3 regions of the Pseudomonas sp. MH9.2 genome follow, and region 3 is predicted to be linked to each of the others. Evidence: predicted binding sites of a transcription regulator. Region 3 holds the regulator's gene; each other region holds the start of a gene.

Region 1 (5,897 bases), 840 kb from region 3:
TGAGGTCGCACTCAAGCATTTCCTTGGTGTGCTCTCCGATCAGGATCTTGCCCAGATCTTGTACGTTAGGCAGGCCTTCCAGGAACAGAATGCGCTTGATCAGCTTGTCAGCGTGTTTCATCTCGTCGATGGATTCGTGGTACTCGTGCGCGCCGAGTTTTTTCAGGCCCCAATCTTCATACATGCGGGCATGCAGAAAGTATTGATTGATTGCGACCAGCTCGTTTCCGAGGATCTTGTTGAGATGCTGGATGACGGTGATGTCGCCTTTCATGTCGAGGTCCTGTTCTATGGCTTATGTAGATAGGCTCGGAGTCTGAGCCGCACTAATAGGGGCTGTCAAACCTAAGGTATTGAATAATAAGTCGAATTAAATACTAATAAGAGTGTTTGAGTTCCGTATTTATCGGCTAAGCGTTTGAATTAAAGACATAAAAAAACCGGACACAAGGTCCGGTTCTTTGAAAAGGCGCCATTCAGGCAACTGAAAACTCTGCGGGGTAGGCCAGCATTACCTGGCTGCTTTGCAGCTCCGTCAGGGTTTCACGCACCACGGCTTTGGCAACGGTCGCGCATTTGCCACATTGGCTGGCGACGCCTAACGTTTGGCGGACATCACGGTAACTGCAGCAACCCTCAAGGATCGCGTCCCGGATTTGCCCATCAGTAACACCTTGGCAGAGGCAGACATACATAAGTGAGAACCGTCGCTGGTTGATGACTCAGTGCTGGGGATACTAATCGTAATGAGAATGCTTGTCAAAGCAGTTTGTCTGAGGCCTGGATTAGAGCTGTCGACTCCGGGCAGGGAGCGATGGGGAGGTCGCGGATAAGCCAGTCTTGTCCTGTAAACAGGTTTGAGCGCGCCCCTTGCGTCCAGAACACAGCGCCGCGTCGAATACTGGGCGGCATCTCCTATAAAACACCTGATGGCGCACATGAAAAACCGGCCACGTGGGCCGGTTTTTGGAGAGCAGGACAGGCTTCAGTCGTTGAAGTCTTCCCAGCCGCCCATTTGTTTCCAGCGGTTGACGATGCCGCAGAACAGTTCTGCGGTTTTTTCGGTGTCGTAGCGGGCTGAGTGTGCTTCACGGCCATCAAAGTCGATGTCCGCGGTCTGACAGGCTTTGGCGAGCACGGTTTGACCGTAAGCCAGACCCGCAAGGGTCGCGGTGTCGAAACTGGAGAACGGGTGGAAAGGGTTGCGCTTCATGTCCAGGCGCGCGACGGCAGCGTTTACGAAGCCGAGGTCGAAGCTGGCGTTATGCCCCACCAGAATTGCACGTTTGCAGCCATTGGCTTTCAAGGCTTTGCGAACACCACGGAAGATGTCGGTCAGCGCAGTTTCTTCGCTGACCGCCATGCGTAGCGGGTGATCGAGCTTGATCCCGGTGAACTCCAGCGCGGCAGCTTCGATATTGGCGCCTTCGAACGGTTCAACGCGGTAGAAGTACGTGTGCTCAGGGAACACGAAGCCTTTTTCGTCCATGCCGATCGTGACTGCGGCGATTTCCAGCAGCGCATCGGTCGCCGAGTTGAACCCGCCGGTTTCTACGTCGATAACGACCGGCAGATAGCCGCGGAAACGGGCAGCCATCGGGTGCCGAGAACCGCCTCCGCCTCCGCCGCCATGACCGTCCTGTTCGTCGTCGAAATGATCTTCGCTCACGCGTGTTCCTCTAGCAGGCGCCAGCGCAGTTTTTCACCGGCGCGCAGCGGAATTACGGACAGCGTGCCAAATGGCAGGCTGGTAGGTGCGGTCCATTCATCACGGACCAGCGTTATGGTGTCGCGGTTGGGTGCCAGGCCATAGAACGCCGGGCCGTGAACACTGGCAAAACCTTCCAGTTTGTCCAAGGCGTTGCGTTGTTCGAACGCTTCGGCGTACAGCTCGATGGCAGCGTAAGCGGTGTAGCAACCGGCACAGCCGCACGCCGCTTCTTTGGCTTGCTGGGCGTGAGGCGCTGAATCGGTACCGAGGAAGAATTTCGCGCTGCCACTGGTGGCAGCATCGAGCAATGCTTCCTGGTGAGTGTTGCGTTTGAGAATCGGCAGGCAATAGAAGTGCGGGCGAATGCCGCCGACCAACATGTGGTTGCGGTTATAAAGCAGGTGATGGGCGGTGATCGTCGCCCCGACGTTCGCCGAAGCGTCGTTGACGAACTGCACGGCTTCGCGGGTGGTGATGTGTTCGAAAACCACCTTCAGCGTTGGGAAGCGTTCAACCACTCGACGTAAATGCTCATCAATGAAGATTTTTTCACGGTCGAAAACGTCGATTTCGCTACGGGTCACTTCCCCGTGGACCAGAAGCGGCAGGCCGACTTCAGCCATGGTTTCGAGCGCCGGGAAAATTTTGTCGATGCTGGTGACGCCGGAATCGGAGTTGGTGGTTGCCCCGGCCGGGTACAGCTTGGCGGCATGGACAAACCCGCTGGCCTTGGCCGCGCGTATATCCTGCGGCTGGGTCAGGTCGGTCAGGTACAGCACCATCAGCGGTTCGAAGTGGCTGCCTGCCGGGCGCGCAGCAAGAATGCGCTGGCGATAGGCGTCAGCTTCCTGTGCATTACGCACGGGAGGCACCAGGTTCGGCATGATGATTGCGCGTCCAAAAGTACGCGCTACGTCAGCGACGGTGTGAGGCAAAACAGCTCCATCACGGAGGTGAATGTGCCAGTCGTCGGGACGCAGAAGGGTCAGGCGGTCAGACATTGGGGATTCCAGGCGGGTCAAACTCGCTGGGAATGCTACCGGAAAAGACTCTTCCAGGCACTCGCTATCAAGTTTTCCGGGAAGTTACCGATAGCCAGACGTATGCAGTTTTCTAGTGGAGCCTCCCGTGCGCCAGCGTTATCTAGCCTTGCTCAGCGTGTTTGCCAGTCTGCCGGCAGTGGCTATCACCTTCCAGACGCGTCTGGAAAGTATCGAATGGAAAGTCGAAGGTGACAAATTCGAGTGTCGCCTGACCCAACCCATCACCGATTTCGGTGTGGGCGAATTCGTGCGCCGCGCGGGTGAGCAGGCCACGTTTCGTCTCAAGGCTACTGGCAGTATGCTCGGCTCGGGTTCTGCGACCCTGTTGGCGGCGGCAGCGCCCTGGCAGCCGGGGCGCGGTGATATCAATCTGGGCTCGGTCAAAGTAAGCAATGGCGGCATTCCATTCAATAGCTCCCAGGGCCAGGCCGGGCGCCTGATGGCAGGCTTGCTTGAAGGTCGCAGTCCGGTTATTCGTCATTACTCTCAAGAGGGTAATAGTGCTGTGGAAGTGCGGCTGTTACCGGTCAGGTTCAACAAGGCGTTCAGCGATTACCAAGCCTGTACCACCAAGTTGCTACCGATGAATTTCGAACAGGTCAAGCAGGCGCAGATAGGCTTCCCAGGCAACGGCGTCGATCTTGATGCGCCAGCGCGGGCAAAGCTGCAGGTCATCGCTGAGTTCCTAAAAGCCGATCCCACCGTTAACCACATTGAACTCGATGGCCATTCGGATAACAGTGGTAACCGCCTGACCAATCGTGATATGTCGCGGCGCAGGGCGTTGGCGGTGATGGACTTCTTCAAGACTCAAGGTGTGCAGGAAAAGCAGATAACCCTGCGCTTTCATGGCGAGCGGTATCCGCTGGTGCCCAACACCAATGCCGCCAACCGTGCACGCAACCGTCGGGTCAACATCCAGCTGGAACGTGTCGCGCCTGATGAGCCCACACCTGTTGCGGCTGCGAGCAATGCCGCTGCCACGTCCTGAGCGGCATGAATCGGTCGTACTCTCGACACTAACTGTCGCTTCGTCGTCACAAGCTGTCGCGCCTCTGTAAATTGACAGGTTTGAGCGGTAGAATCACCGGTTTTCCGTACAACCCGGTGGAGTGATGGCATGGCGGACGTAAACAAGGTGGTTCTCGCGTATTCCGGTGGCCTGGATACTTCGGTAATCCTCAAGTGGCTGCAGGACACGTACAACTGCGAAGTAGTGACTTTCACTGCTGACTTGGGCCAAGGCGAAGAAGTCGAGCCCGCCCGCGCCAAGGCAAAAGCCATGGGCGTGAAAGAAATCTACATTGACGATCTTCGCGAAGAGTTCGTGCGCGATTTCGTATTCCCGATGTTCCGCGCCAATACCGTCTACGAGGGCGAGTACCTGCTGGGTACCTCCATCGCACGTCCGCTGATCGCCAAACGTCTGATCGAAATCGCCAACGAAACCGGCGCTGATGCCATTTCCCATGGCGCCACCGGCAAAGGTAACGATCAGGTTCGTTTCGAGCTGGGCGCCTATGCCCTCAAGCCAGGCGTCAAGGTGATTGCTCCATGGCGTGAATGGGACCTGCTGTCGCGCGAAAAACTGATGGATTACGCTGAAAAGCACTCCATCCCGATCGAGCGTCACGGCAAGAAGAAGTCGCCGTACTCCATGGATGCCAACCTGCTGCACATCTCCTATGAAGGCGGCGTGCTGGAAGACACCTGGACTGAGCACGAAGAAGACATGTGGCGCTGGACCAAGTCCCCAGAGGACGCGCCGAACGTTGCAACGTATCTTGAGCTGACCTATCGCAATGGCGATATCGTGGCGCTGGACGGCGTAGATATGACGCCTGCGACAGTATTGGCCACCCTGAACCGCATCGGCGGCGAAAACGGTATCGGACGTCTGGATATCGTCGAGAACCGTTATGTGGGCATGAAGTCTCGTGGCTGCTATGAGACACCAGGTGGCACCATCATGCTGCGCGCTCACCGCGCCATTGAGTCAATCACCCTGGACCGTGAAGTCGCTCACCTCAAAGACGAGTTGATGCCTAAGTACGCCAGCATGATTTACACCGGCTACTGGTGGAGCCCTGAGCGTCTGATGTTGCAACAGATGATCGACGCGTCTCAGGCCCACGTGAACGGCGTTGTGCGTCTGAAGCTGTATAAAGGCAATGTCATCGTGACAGGTCGTAAATCCGACGAGTCGTTGTTCGATGCAAATATTGCGACGTTTGAAGAGGACGGCGGCGCTTACAATCAGGCGGACGCAGCCGGCTTTATCAAATTGAATGCTCTGCGCATGCGCATTGCTGCAAACAAAGGCCGTAAGTTGTTCTGATGGCCGGTGCCGGGGGCCATTGAATAAACCAAGGTTTGTTTGAGGTATTCGTGCACGGAAGCGATATAGCCCTTGACCCATTTTTCCAATGGAAGCGGGTCAAGGGCCAGCGTTGAATTTGAGTCTGGCAACGCTTTTCAGCGCTGCCAGGTCATCGCATAGGGACTGCCAGGTCGTCCTGTGATTCAACTCTGCAGTCTCGGGTGCACCCGTGAAATGGATCACTGAGGCTTTGATTCTGGTGTCTTCTTTAGTCTCTTGGCCCCCGTTGCGTACGTGACAGGACGTTCGTGAACAGTCGTGTTAGTGAGCGGTGCTGTGGTGTCGAAAAGTGTAATCAAGTCTTTCGGCGTTTTACGGTAGCGCGTCATCAGCGCTTTGATTTTTTTCTCGAACTCAAGCTCCTTTATTAAGGATGAATTTTTTTTGAGTGATGCCAGCAACGACAGTTGTTGCTCAAGCGCTTTTTGGGTGTCGTGATAATCTTTTAATAGCGTCATTGTATGCTCTGCTCAATTGGATGAGGGACCTTGACGGTGCGCGGTGTTTTTACGTTAGCGTTGGCTCGTCAGTTTTTAAGGCTGAGGGCATTCGCAGGCGGCTTCTCATTACACTAGTCGCTTTTTAGATACGAGGCGTCGCGTCACTCATTCAAAGGAATAGTTTGGGTTTTGATTTCTCAGGGCTCGCGTCTTAAGAGGCTTAAGGTCTTCATCGTCGGTCGGACGGCGTTGGAAGATAATTCGGTGGGTGTTCACGGTAAACGCCTACGCAATTAAGTAAATGAAGTGTTGTTAATTCTAGA
Region 2 (5,897 bases), 1.8 Mb from region 3:
TGCCGATCCGTTGATGTGGCACGCTCATATCGCTATGCAGCAGGCCAAGGGCACTCAGGGCTGCACCTTTCATGTTTTTAACGAACGCATCAACCGCAATGCCCGTAGCCTGGCCGATCTGGAAAGCGAACTGCGCCGGGCCTTGCGTCGCGATGAGCTGGAACTGCATTACCAGCCACGCCTGTCATTGAGCGACGGGCGTATCGTTGGCCTCGAAGCCCTGGTGCGCTGGCGCCACGCCGAGCGTGGGTTGCTGCCACCCAGCGAGTTTGTACCCTTGGCCGAGCAAAGCGGTTTGATCGTGCCTTTGGGTTACTGGGTCATTTCCCGCGCCCTGCGCGACATGCAGGCGCTGCGTGAACTCGGGCTGCCGGCACTGCACATGGCGGTCAACCTGTCGTTCCGCCAGTTTCAGGACAGTCAGTTGCTGTCGACCCTGAGCCGCTTGATCGCCGAGCGGGGCGTCGATGCCCGTTGGCTGGAATTCGAACTGACCGAAACCGCCGTCATGCGCCGCAGCGATCTGGTCAAACAGACGATGGATGCGTTGGGTCGGCTAGGTGTGCGTTTTTCGCTGGACGATTTTGGCACCGGCTTCTCGTCGTTCGTGCACCTCAACAGCCTGCCGATTGCCTTGCTCAAGGTCGACAAAAGCTTTGTCGGCGGCATGGAGTTGCGCGAAGAAAATCGCAAGCTGGTGCATGCCATGATCAACCTGGCGCACAACCTCAGCCTGGAAGTGGTCGCCGAAGGTGTGGAAACCCCGGAACAACTGGCGCTGTTGCGTGGTTTTGGTTGCGATCAAATTCAGGGTTACCTGATCAGCAAGCCGTTGCCATTCACGGAGTTGATTGAGTACCTGACGTATGGACAGCGCCATAACGTGGGGCAGGCGCACGTTCAGTAGACATACCTGATTCGGCCCTCAACTCATGACCGACGCAAGCACTGGCGCCTGACGCAGCAAGCGTGACGTCTTCCTTTCGAATGCCACTGTCAGTGCCAGCGCTGCACAGGCCAGCCCCAGAGCCAACCCCCACCAGACCCCCATCGCTCCGCCCTGTGCATAAAAACCGAAAGCCCAGGCCGCAGGCGCGCCGACCAGCCAATAACAGGCGAGGCCGATGACAAACGTGGTCCTGGCGTCCTTGAACCCCCTGATGGCGCCCATGGCCAGCGTCTGCGTGCCGTCGAACAGTTCGAACCACGCGGCGATCGCCAACAGTTTCACGGCTAGATCGATCACGTCGCGGTAGGCCGGATTGTCGAGGTCGAGAAACAGGCTGACGACTTGATACGGTGCCAGCCAGAACAGCAGCGCGAAACCGAGCATGATCAACGCCCCGAAGGCAATGCCGACGCGTCCGGCCAGTCGCGCCTGGAGCAGATTGCCCGCGCCGTAGTGTTGGCCGATGCGCATGGTCATCGCGTAGGAAATCCCCACGGGCACCATGAACGCCATCGACACCGACTGTAGGGCGATCTGGTGTGCGGCCATCTGCGTACTGCCCATCGCGCCCATGCAGAACGCTGCGAAGGTGAACAGGCCAACCTCGACCGCGTAGGTACCGCCAATCGGCAAGCCGAGGCGCCACAGCTCTTGCAAATAAGTCAGCGAGGGGCGCATCAGGCCCTGGCGAATGGGATAGGGCGCATAGGCTGGGTGTTGGCGGATATGCAGGGCCAGGAGCAGCGCCATGCCATTGGCAACCACCGCCGTGACCAGACCGATGCCCATCAGGCCCAGATGCGGCAGGCCAAACAGGCCATGGATGAGTGCATAGTTAAGCCCGAAGTTCACCGCCACGCCGCCCAGACTGATCACCATCACAGGGCCGGCCCGCCCCAACGCGCTGGTGAAGCCCCGCAAGGCCATAAAGGACAGAAAGCCGGGCAGGGCCAAGGGCAGGGTGATCAGGAATTGCCCGGCCATGTGCACGTTCGCCTCATTCTGGCCAAGCTTGAGCAAAACGGGCTCAAGGTTCCACAGCACCAAGGCCGCGATTAGTGCCATGCCCCACGCCAGCCAGAGTCCCGCCTGAGTCAGCCGCGTGGCGCCTAAGTTGTCACCTGCACCGTGACGGATCGAAACCAGGGTGCCGACGGCAGCGATAACGCCTACGCAGAAGAACGAAATCAGGTTGTAGCTGGCCGCGCCCAGCCCGCCACCGGCCAAGGCATCGGGTCCCAGGCGACCCATCATTACGGTGTCAGTGAACACCATGAGCATATGCGCCATTTGCGAGGCGATCAGCGGTCCGGCCAAGCGCAGGATGGTCCTTAGCTCTTTGATCCAGGGTGCTTGGATGGCGACGGATTGCATAGGCGTGGCGCTCGGCTTACAGGGCTTTGTGAGCAACTGATTCTCGGCATTTCTCACGGCGGGCACAAAGGGATAAATCCGATGATTGGCATGAGTAAAACTCATCTGAATCGAGCGTAGTCGTTGGGGGTAAAGTAGCGCAACTATTGCGTAGGAATGTTGTGTATGTCCCGTAGTCTTCCTCCCCTTTATGCGCTACGCGCATTTGAAGCCGCTGCCCGACACAGCTCGTTCACCCGCGCTGCCGAGGAGCTGTCGATCACCCAAAGTGCCGTCAGCCGCCACATCCGCACGCTTGAAGATCACTTTGCCTGTCGTTTATTTCAGCGCAATGGCCGCAACCTGCAATTGACCGAGGCGGCGCGCCTGCTACTGCCGGGAGTGCGTGAAGGTTTTTCGGCGTTGGAGCGTGCGTGCAGCATCTTGCGTGCAGAGGAAGGCATTTTGCGCATGAAGGCACCCTCGACCCTGACCATGCGCTGGTTGCTGGCGCGCCTGAGCCGGTTTCGCCATCTTCAGGTTGGTAATGAAGTGCAATTGACCAGCGCCTGGATGGATGTCGACAGTGTGGATTTCACTCAGGAGCCGTTTGACTGCGCGGTGTTGCTCAGCCGTGGGCATTTTCCGCCGGATTGGGAAGCCACCTACCTGTTCCCTGAGCTGCTGATCCCTGTGGGTGCATCGACGTTGCTCCAGGACCCGCCCTGGGATGTCGCGCGGTTGGCCAGTGCCGAACTGTTGCACCCGACCCCCGACCGTCGCGATTGGCGCAACTGGCTACAGCGGATGGGCCTGTCGGAGCAGATCTCGCTCAAGGGCGGCCAGGTGTTCGACACTCTGGAACTTGGCATGATCGCGGCTGCGCGGGGCTATGGCGTGTCCATGGGGGACTTGTTGATGGTCGCCGAGGACGTCGCGCAAGGGCGTTTAAGCTTGCCTTGGCGCACCGCCGTGGCCAGCGGCGAAAACTATTATCTGGTGTGGCCAAAGACCCGGCCAGGCGGCGAACGTCTGCGCAGGCTCAGCGAGTTTCTTCAAGGCGAGGTGTGCGCAATGGATTTGCCAAAGGTTGAGATACTGACGTGAAAACAGCTCTGGCACAGGCTTTTGAGCGGTTATTCGTCAGTATCCCCGAGTGCAGAGCTCAAGTATTGTTCACGTCGGCCGAATCCGTATAAGTCGGACTTTTAAAAAAGGTTCAACGGACCCCCATTTTTGAATTTTGCTGAGCAAGGCATCGAAATCAAAACGATGCCGCTGTTCGGCCAGGAGCTTCCATGTCTGAACCCCGTGCTCGTATCGCCTCGCAGTTGGGTCTCGCCCTGGCGGTAATTCTGGCCGTGGTCATCAGCAGCAGTACCGTATTCGCGTTGCGCTCGCTGGACGCCGCGAATCTCGCGATTCGTGAAGAACACATGGCCAGCGAAGCACGTTTGCTGGCCGATCAACTGAATACGTTTCACAGCACTCTGCGTGAAAGCACCCAGCGCTTGAGTGGGTTGTTCGAGAAACGGTTTAGCGGTGGCCTGAGCCTGCAGGCAGACAACCCCGTGACGGTTGCGGGCGTGCAGGCACCAAGCCTGTTGTTGGGGGACCACGTCCTGAATAACGACTTCACCGAGGTCGACAACTTCAAGCAAATGACGGCCGGCGTGGCGACGATTTTCGTGCGTAGCGGCGATGATTTTATTCGTGTGAGTACGTCGCTGAGCAAGCAAGATGGCTCGCGGGCCATCGGCACCTTGCTGGATCGCAAGAGCCCGGCCTATGACCGACTGATGGCAGGTCAGGAGTACGTCGGCCGGGCGCTGTTGTTCGAGCATTACTACATGACTCAGTACAGCCCGGTGCGTGACAGCAGTGGCAAAATCATTGCCGCCTTGTTCGTCGGCTTTGACTACACCGGCGCGCAAAATACCCAATTCGAGAACCTGAAGAATTTCCGCATCGGCACGACGGGTTCTCTGGCCCTGCTGGATGAGCAGAATCACTGGCTGGTGGCGCCTGCCGGGGTCAAGGCGCTGGATCAGGCAACGCAAACGTTGGCCGACTTCGTCAAGCGCCCAGGCACAGGTCATTTCTGGAATGACGGCACGCAAGATTTCTATACCGTCGCCGTGGCCTTTGCGGGCGGCCCGTGGGCAGTGTTTGCGAGCATGCCAAAAACCGAAATCAGCGCCGTGACCTGGAGCGTCGGCACACAATTGGCAATCGGCAGCTTGCTGGCCATGCTGATCGCGGTCGGCGCGGCGATCTGGCTGTTACGCCGCAAGTTGCAACCACTGTCGGATCTGGTTCGTCAGGCTGAAGCCCTGGGCGCGGGCGACCTGAGCGCGCGTCTGAATGTTTCCAGTCACGATGAAATCGGTCAATTGGCGCGCAGCTTCAATCAGATGGGTGAAGCCTTGTCGAACATGGTCGCGCACATCCGCAGCGCGGCACAGGAAGTCAGTGGCCGCGCTCAGACGCTGTCCGGCTTGTCAGGGGGGGCCTACGAAGGCATGGAGCAGCAGTCCGGGGAGATCACCAGCATGGCTGGCGCCGTGGAAGAGTTCAGCGCCACCTCATTGAACATCGCCGACAACATGGGCAGCACCGAGCGCCTGGCGCAGGAGAACGCTCAGCAGACCCGCATTGGCCGCACCTCAATGGATGAAGCTTCGGCATCTCTTGAGCAGATCGCGTCCTCGCTCAAAGGCACGGCCACGGTGATTGACACCTTGGGCCAGCGCTCTCAGGAAATCGGCGGGATCGTCGGCGTCATTACCTCGATTGCCGAGCAGACCAACCTGCTGGCTCTCAACGCCGCGATTGAAGCTGCCCGTGCCGGCGAACAAGGCCGTGGTTTCGCGGTGGTAGCGGATGAGGTGCGTAATCTGGCTTTGCGCACCCGTCAGGCGACCGACCAGATTTCAGGCATGATCGTGAGCATTCAGCAAGAAACCGGAAACGCGATCAGCACCATGGAACAGGGCAACGCGCTCATGCAGGAAGGCCTTTCACTCAACGCAAAAGTCGCAGCCGCCCTGACCCAGATCGACGAAAAAAGCCGCTCCGCAGGCGAACAATTCGCTGCCATCACCACCGCCACCCAAGAACAAAGCAGCACCGCTACCTTGCTTAGCAGCAACCTGCAGAGCATCGCCATGGCCAACAGCGAGCAGCGCGAAGTCGTCTCCCACCTGGCTATCACCGCGAAAGAACTGGACGAACTGGCAGCGGATTTGCGCAAAGAGGTCAATCGGTTTCGGTGATACAAGGTTTGCGTTCACCGAAAACCTCTTTTAGATACGCTGCTGCCGATCAAGCTTTTGTGAAGTGTTTCTCGCTAAAAAGCTTGGCCGCGTAATCGACTGTGCACTGGTCGTGAAAAGGGTTGGCCTCACGAGCCCCGGAGGGCTGTGCCGGCCTTTTCGCGGCTCTTATTCTGCGTGTGACCCCATCAATTACTCGACGGCCGATACTGCAACGCCTCGGCCAGATGGCTGCGCCCAATCGCATCGACCTGTTCCAGATCAGCCAGCGTTCTTGCCACTTTCAACAAGCGGTGTGCGGCCCTGAGTGACAGGGTCAA
Region 3 (5,897 bases):
CGAGCCGAGCATGGCTGAAAAGCTCCAGCGTTCGTTGATTGATGCTGCTCAGCGCCAGGAAATGCAGGGGCAGCCAGTGATTTTGTTAGTCGCAGGCCCGGTTCGCGCCATGCTGTCACGATTTGGACGGTTGGCTGTACCGAACATGCATGTTCTGGCGTATCAGGAAATTCCTGACAATAAGCAAGTCACAATCGTCGCGACTGTCGGGCCCAACGGCTGAGGTAGTGAGTCATGCAAGTTAAGCGTTTTTTCGCCGCCGACATGCGTCAAGCCATGAAATTGGTCCGTGATGAATTGGGCGCTGATGCCGCCATCATTGGCAACCGGCGGATTGCCGGTGGTGTAGAGCTGACTGCTGCCCTGGATTACAAACTTTCCGCGCTGGCACCGCGTGTGCCGAACATTGAACTCGAAGACGAACTGCGCAAAACCCAATCTCGCATCGTCTCTGCTCAGGCTGAACTCGGCACCCGTGGCGATAGCGATTCATCGATCAATCGCCAGCTTTATTCCGGCCTGCCGTTGACCGCTGGCGACTCGCACATTGAGCCGACCTTCAGCGAGCCGCCGCGTCCAGCCGCTCCGGCCACTGCCGTTGAGCCCGTCGCTGGGCAGCATGCTTATGAGTCCATGCGTTTTGAGTTGAACGGTCTGCGCGAACTGCTCGAAGTGCAACTCGGTTCGTTGGCCTGGAATCAACTGCAAGGCAGCCGTCCGCAGCAAGCCAACCTGTGGCGTCGCCTGCAACGCATTGGTCTGTCGGGTCCGTTGTCGCGGGACCTGTTGGCGATGATCACCGATATTGAAGAACCCCGTCAGGCGTGGCGCATGTTACTGGCCCACTTGGCGCGGATGATCGTGACGCCCGACGTCGAACCTCTGGAGGAGGGCGGCGTGATCGCCATGGTCGGTCCGGCAGGGATGGGCAAGACCACGACGCTGGCGAAACTGGCAGCACGGTATGTCTTGAAATATGGTCCACAAAATATTGCACTGGTGAGCATGGATAGCTATCGGATTGGCGCCCAGGAACAGCTGAAAACCCTGGGCCGTATTCTCAATGTGCCGGTCACTCATATCGACCCGGGCCAGTCGCTTGGTCAGGCGTTGGAGCCATTGGTACGCAAGCGCGTGGTCTTGATCGACACCGCCGGCCTGCAGGCAAGCGATCCAGCACTGCGCCTGCAACTGGAAAGCCTCGCAGGTCGTGGTATCAAGGCGCGTAATTATCTGGTGCTGGCAACAACCAGCCAGAAACAGGTTCTGACCGCGGCATACCACAGCTACAAACGTTGCGGTCTAGCCGGCTGCATTCTCACCAAACTGGATGAAACCGCCAGCTTGGGTGAAGTGTTAAGCCTGGCAATCAGTCATGAATTACCGGTGGCCTATCTGACGGATGGGCCACGGATACCGGATGATTTGCACTTGCCGCGCCGGCACCAATTGGTGAGTCGAGCGGTCAGTGTGCAAATGCAGGAAGAGCCGAGCGAGGAAGCTATGGCGGATATGTTCGCGGATCTTTATCACAGCCCGAACAAAAGGGTTGGGTAAAGCAAGACACTGGAATGTACCTACATCATGGTCTGCCTTGCTTTGTTCTCTCAACGAACTTGCAGTCAGTAATGTGGCCTCGGTCTAAGCAACACAAGGTAAAGAAATAACATGGGCAGCATGCATCCCGTACAGGTTATCGCGGTGACCGGTGGCAAAGGTGGCGTCGGCAAGACCAACGTGTCAGTGAACTTATCACTGGCTCTGGCTGAGCTCGGTCGGCGCGTCATGCTGCTGGATGCCGACCTGGGTCTGGCTAATGTCGATGTGTTACTCGGCTTGACCCCCAAACGCACCCTCGCCGACGTTATCGAAGGACGCTGCGAGCTTCGCGATGTGCTGCTTCAGGGGCCGGGCGGGATTCGTATCGTGCCGGCTGCGTCCGGCACCCAAAGCATGGTTCACCTGACGGCAGCACAACATGCCGGTCTGATCCAGGCCTTCAGCGACATCGGCGATAACCTCGATGTACTGGTGATCGACACGGCTGCGGGCATCGGTGAATCGGTCGTCAGCTTCGTGCGCGCGGCCCAGGAAGTATTGCTGGTGGTGTGTGATGAGCCGACCTCGATCACCGATGCTTACGCGCTGATCAAACTGCTCAACCGCGATTACGGGATGAACCGCTTCCGGGTGCTTGCCAACATGGCACAAAGCCCTCAGGAAGGCCGCAATCTGTTCGCCAAGTTGACCAAGGTCACTGACCGCTTCCTGGATGTCGCCCTACAATACGTCGGCGCCGTGCCTTATGACGAATGCGTACGTAAAGCCGTGCAGAAGCAGCGCGCCGTATATGAAGCGTTCCCGCGTTCCAAGTGCTCCCTAGCGTTCAAAGCTATCGCACAGAAAGTTGACACTTGGCCGTTGCCGGCCAACCCGCGCGGGCATCTGGAATTTTTCGTTGAGCGGCTCGTACATCCAGCGAGTGCAGGACCGGTGCTATGACAGCCAGCGGCTATCGCATGTACAGCAAGGTGTCAAAAGACTCCCAGTACGAGCTGATCGAGCGTTATGCGCCGCTGGTTAAACGCATTGCTTATCACCTGCTGGCGCGGTTGCCAGCCAGTGTGCAGGTCGAAGACCTGATCCAGGCTGGCATGATTGGTTTGTTGGAAGTCTCGACTAAATACGACGCCACCAAGGGTGCGAGTTTCGAGACCTATGCCGGGATTCGTATTCGTGGCGCCATGCTCGATGAGGTGCGCAAGGGTGATTGGGCCCCGCGTTCTGTGCATCGCAATACACGCATGGTCAGTGACGCAATTCGGGCAATTGAAGCTAAAACCGGTCGTGACGCTAAAGATCACGAGGTTGCGGCCGAACTCCAATTGAGTCTCGATGATTATTACGGGATTTTGAATGACACCTTGGGCAGTCGGCTATTCAGTTTCGACGATCTGTTGCAGGACGGCGAACATGAAGGGCTGCACGAGGATGGCGCAAGCGCTCACCTTGAGCCGTCGCGCGATCTGGAAGATGAACGCTTCCAGGCTGCGTTAGCAGATGCGATAGCCAATTTGCCAGAGCGCGAGCGACTGGTATTGGCGCTGTACTACGACGAGGAGCTGAACCTTAAGGAAATTGGTGAGGTATTGGGGGTCAGCGAGTCGCGGGTCAGCCAGTTACACAGCCAGTGCGCAGCTCGTTTGCGAGGGCGTTTGGGGGAATGGCGAGCGCGTTGACAGGCAGTGCGTGGCCCTTGGTGGTTTCGCGCTATCTGCAGGCTGGCTGTGCAAAGCGTTGCGTGCGAAGAAAATAGGACTAGGCAGGAGCCGGTCAGTCAGGGTCCTGTAAGACCTGCTGTGCCCGTTTCCCGACCTGTTGATTTACCAAGCTCGTCGTCGTTTTCGTGCAGCCGTTGTGTGCTGCGCCGGTTTTTGATTGAACAGCGTATTCAGGTGCTGAATGCGTTAAAGACTGCTTGGAGGTCGAATTGAACAAGAACATGAAAATCCTCATCGTTGATGACTTCTCAACGATGCGGCGGATCATAAAAAACCTGTTGCGTGACTTGGGGTTTACCAATACGGCTGAGGCGGATGACGGGGTTACCGCGCTGCCGATGCTGCAAAGCGGGAGCTTCGATTTTTTGGTGACTGACTGGAACATGCCTGGCATGTCCGGCATCGATCTGTTACGCCATGTGCGTGCAGATGAACGCCTCAAGCATCTACCGGTGTTGATGGTAACGGCTGAAGCCAAGCGTGATCAGATCATCGAAGCTGCTCAGGCCGGTGTGAACGGTTACGTGGTCAAGCCCTTCACGGCTCAAGTGCTGAAAGAAAAGATCGAAAAGATCTTCGAGCGCGTCAATAGCTGATGTTTGCCGCGAGGGCTCTATGGAGCACACAGATTCGTCATCGGGCGACTTTGAGTCGACCCTGAAAAAACACGCACACGAGTTGGTCGATAGCCTTGAAAAGGGCCGGTTCGGCGACGCTGCGCAACTGATCAATGAGCTTAATAAGGCCCGCGACAGCGGCCTGTATCAGGAAGTCGGCAAACTTACTCGCGAACTGCACAGTGCCATCGTCAATTTTCAGATTGACCCGAACACGCCGCAAGCCGAGGAAGTCTCGCAGATCAATGATGCTACCGAGCGGCTGTCCTATGTGGTCAGGCTGACCGAGGCAGCGGCCAACCGCACGATGGATCTGGTGGAGCTCAGTACACCGCTGGTGGGTGGGCTTGGCACTGAGGCTGCTGCTTTGAGTGTCGATTGGGGACGCTTCATGCGTCGCGAAATCGGCGCCGAAGAATTTCGTGAGCTGGCTCGGCGTGTCGATGGTTTTTTGACGCGCAGCGAAAAGGAAACCCGGGAAGTGTCGGGCCACCTCAACGATATTTTGCTGGCTCAGGATTATCAGGACCTTACCGGTCAGGTCATCAAGCGCGTGACCCAGTTGGTCACGGAAGTCGAAAGCAACCTGCTCAAACTGGTACTGATGGCCAGTCAGGTCGATCGTTTTGCCGGGATCGAACATGACCATCAATCGATACGCGTAGAAAAAGAACAAGAAAAACATCTGTCTCAGGGTGAAGGTCCGCAGATTCATGCCGATAAGCGTGATGACGTTGTGTCCGGACAGGATGATGTTGACGATCTGCTATCCAGCCTGGGCTTCTAGGTCGGTTGATGGTTAATTTTAGGGAGCACCCCAATGAGCTTCGGCGCCGATGAAGAAATCCTTCAGGATTTTCTGGTAGAGGCCGGCGAGATTCTCGAGCTATTGTCCGAGCAGCTGGTCGAGCTGGAAAGCCGACCTGATGATGCGGACTTGCTTAATGCAATTTTTCGCGGTTTTCACACTGTAAAAGGGGGCGCCGGCTTCCTCCAGCTCCATGAGCTGGTGGAGTGCTGCCACATCGCCGAGAACGTCTTCGACATCCTGCGCAAGGGTGAGCGTCGCGTCGACTCGGAGTTGATGGACGTGGTCCTTGAAGCATTGGATGCGGTCAACGGTATGTTCACTGAAGTGCGTGAGCGCACTACCGTGACCCCGGCCACGCCCGAATTGCTGGCTGCATTAGCACGTTTGGCAGCGCCAGCGTCTGCCGATGAGATCGCTGCGGCAGCGCCCGCCAGCGTCGAAGAGCCACCTGCTGAGGCCGCAGGCGACATCACCGATAACGAATTCGAGCAGTTGCTCGATTCGCTCAACGCCGTCAAGGCGCAAGCGGCCGCTTCAGCTGCGGCCCCCGCAGCAGTAGTTGCGATGCCTGCTATTGACCCCAATGCCAGCGACGAGATCAGTGATGCTGAATTTGAATCGCTGCTCGATCAGTTGCACGGGAAAGGCCAGTTCGCCGCCGATGCCGTGCCTGTTCAGGCTGCGCCTGTGGCGACCGCGTCAGCGAGCAATGAGATCACCGACGACGAGTTCGAAGCACTGCTCGATCAGTTGCACGGAAAAGGCTCGTTCGTAGCCGATGCTCTGGAGTCTGGGGTACTGGCTCCAGTGGCCGTCGCCAAGGCGCCTGTCAGTGCTGCGGGCGGCGATCAAATCTCCGATCACGAATTCGAAGCGTTGCTTGATGAGCTGCATGGCAAAGGCAAGTTTGAGCCTGAAGCCGTTGTGGCAGCTGTTGCCCCTGCACCTGTCGTAGCTAAAGCCGCAGTGGTGAAGGCGCCTGCGCCGGCCAAGGCTGTTGCTGCAGCCCAGGCTCCGGCCAAAGCGCCCGTACCGGAGAAGCACGCGGCGTCTGAAGCTGAAACCACGGTGCGGGTCGACACCGCACGCCTCGACGAAATCATGAACATGGTCGGCGAGTTGGTGTTGGTGCGGAACCGCCTGGTTCGTCTGGGTCTCAACAGTGGCGACGAAGCCATGTCCAAGGCG

Evidence for each region. Region 3 encodes FliA, which starts transcription of late flagellar genes. Its sites were predicted from a motif close to CTAAAGTTTNNNNNNNNNNNGCCGNTAA; they were not measured.
Region 1: a site for FliA is predicted at 2,779-2,806, ahead of RHM55_RS09490 (flagellar protein MotY). Genes of this name have one in related genera too.
Region 2: a site for FliA is predicted at 3,467-3,494, ahead of RHM55_RS14065 (methyl-accepting chemotaxis protein). Genes of this name have one in related genera too.

Annotation. Positions count from the first base shown of each region.
Region 1 is NZ_CP133784.1:2,021,007-2,026,903, reverse strand. Features, by position in the region: gene bfr (bacterioferritin) at 1-274, opposite strand, end outside; gene RHM55_RS09505 (bacterioferritin-associated ferredoxin) at 477-695, opposite strand; gene rnt (ribonuclease T) at 986-1,669, opposite strand; gene pyrC (dihydroorotase) at 1,666-2,712, opposite strand; gene RHM55_RS09490 (flagellar protein MotY) at 2,840-3,745, shown strand; gene RHM55_RS09485 (argininosuccinate synthase) at 3,875-5,092, shown strand; gene RHM55_RS09480 (hypothetical protein) at 5,314-5,592, opposite strand.
Region 2 is NZ_CP133784.1:2,981,061-2,986,957, reverse strand. Features, by position in the region: gene RHM55_RS14080 (bifunctional diguanylate cyclase/phosphodiesterase) at 1-907, shown strand, start outside; gene RHM55_RS14075 (NorM family multidrug efflux MATE transporter) at 926-2,308, opposite strand; gene RHM55_RS14070 (LysR substrate-binding domain-containing protein) at 2,489-3,409, shown strand; gene RHM55_RS14065 (methyl-accepting chemotaxis protein) at 3,601-5,577, shown strand; gene RHM55_RS14060 (YifB family Mg chelatase-like AAA ATPase) at 5,766-5,897, opposite strand, start outside.
Region 3 is NZ_CP133784.1:1,183,643-1,189,539, reverse strand. Features, by position in the region: gene flhA (flagellar biosynthesis protein FlhA) at 1-223, shown strand, start outside; gene flhF (flagellar biosynthesis protein FlhF) at 235-1,557, shown strand; gene fleN (flagellar synthesis regulator FleN) at 1,669-2,502, shown strand; gene fliA (RNA polymerase sigma factor FliA) at 2,499-3,239, shown strand; gene RHM55_RS05430 (chemotaxis response regulator CheY) at 3,503-3,877, shown strand; gene RHM55_RS05425 (protein phosphatase CheZ) at 3,897-4,685, shown strand; gene RHM55_RS05420 (chemotaxis protein CheA) at 4,719-5,897, shown strand, end outside.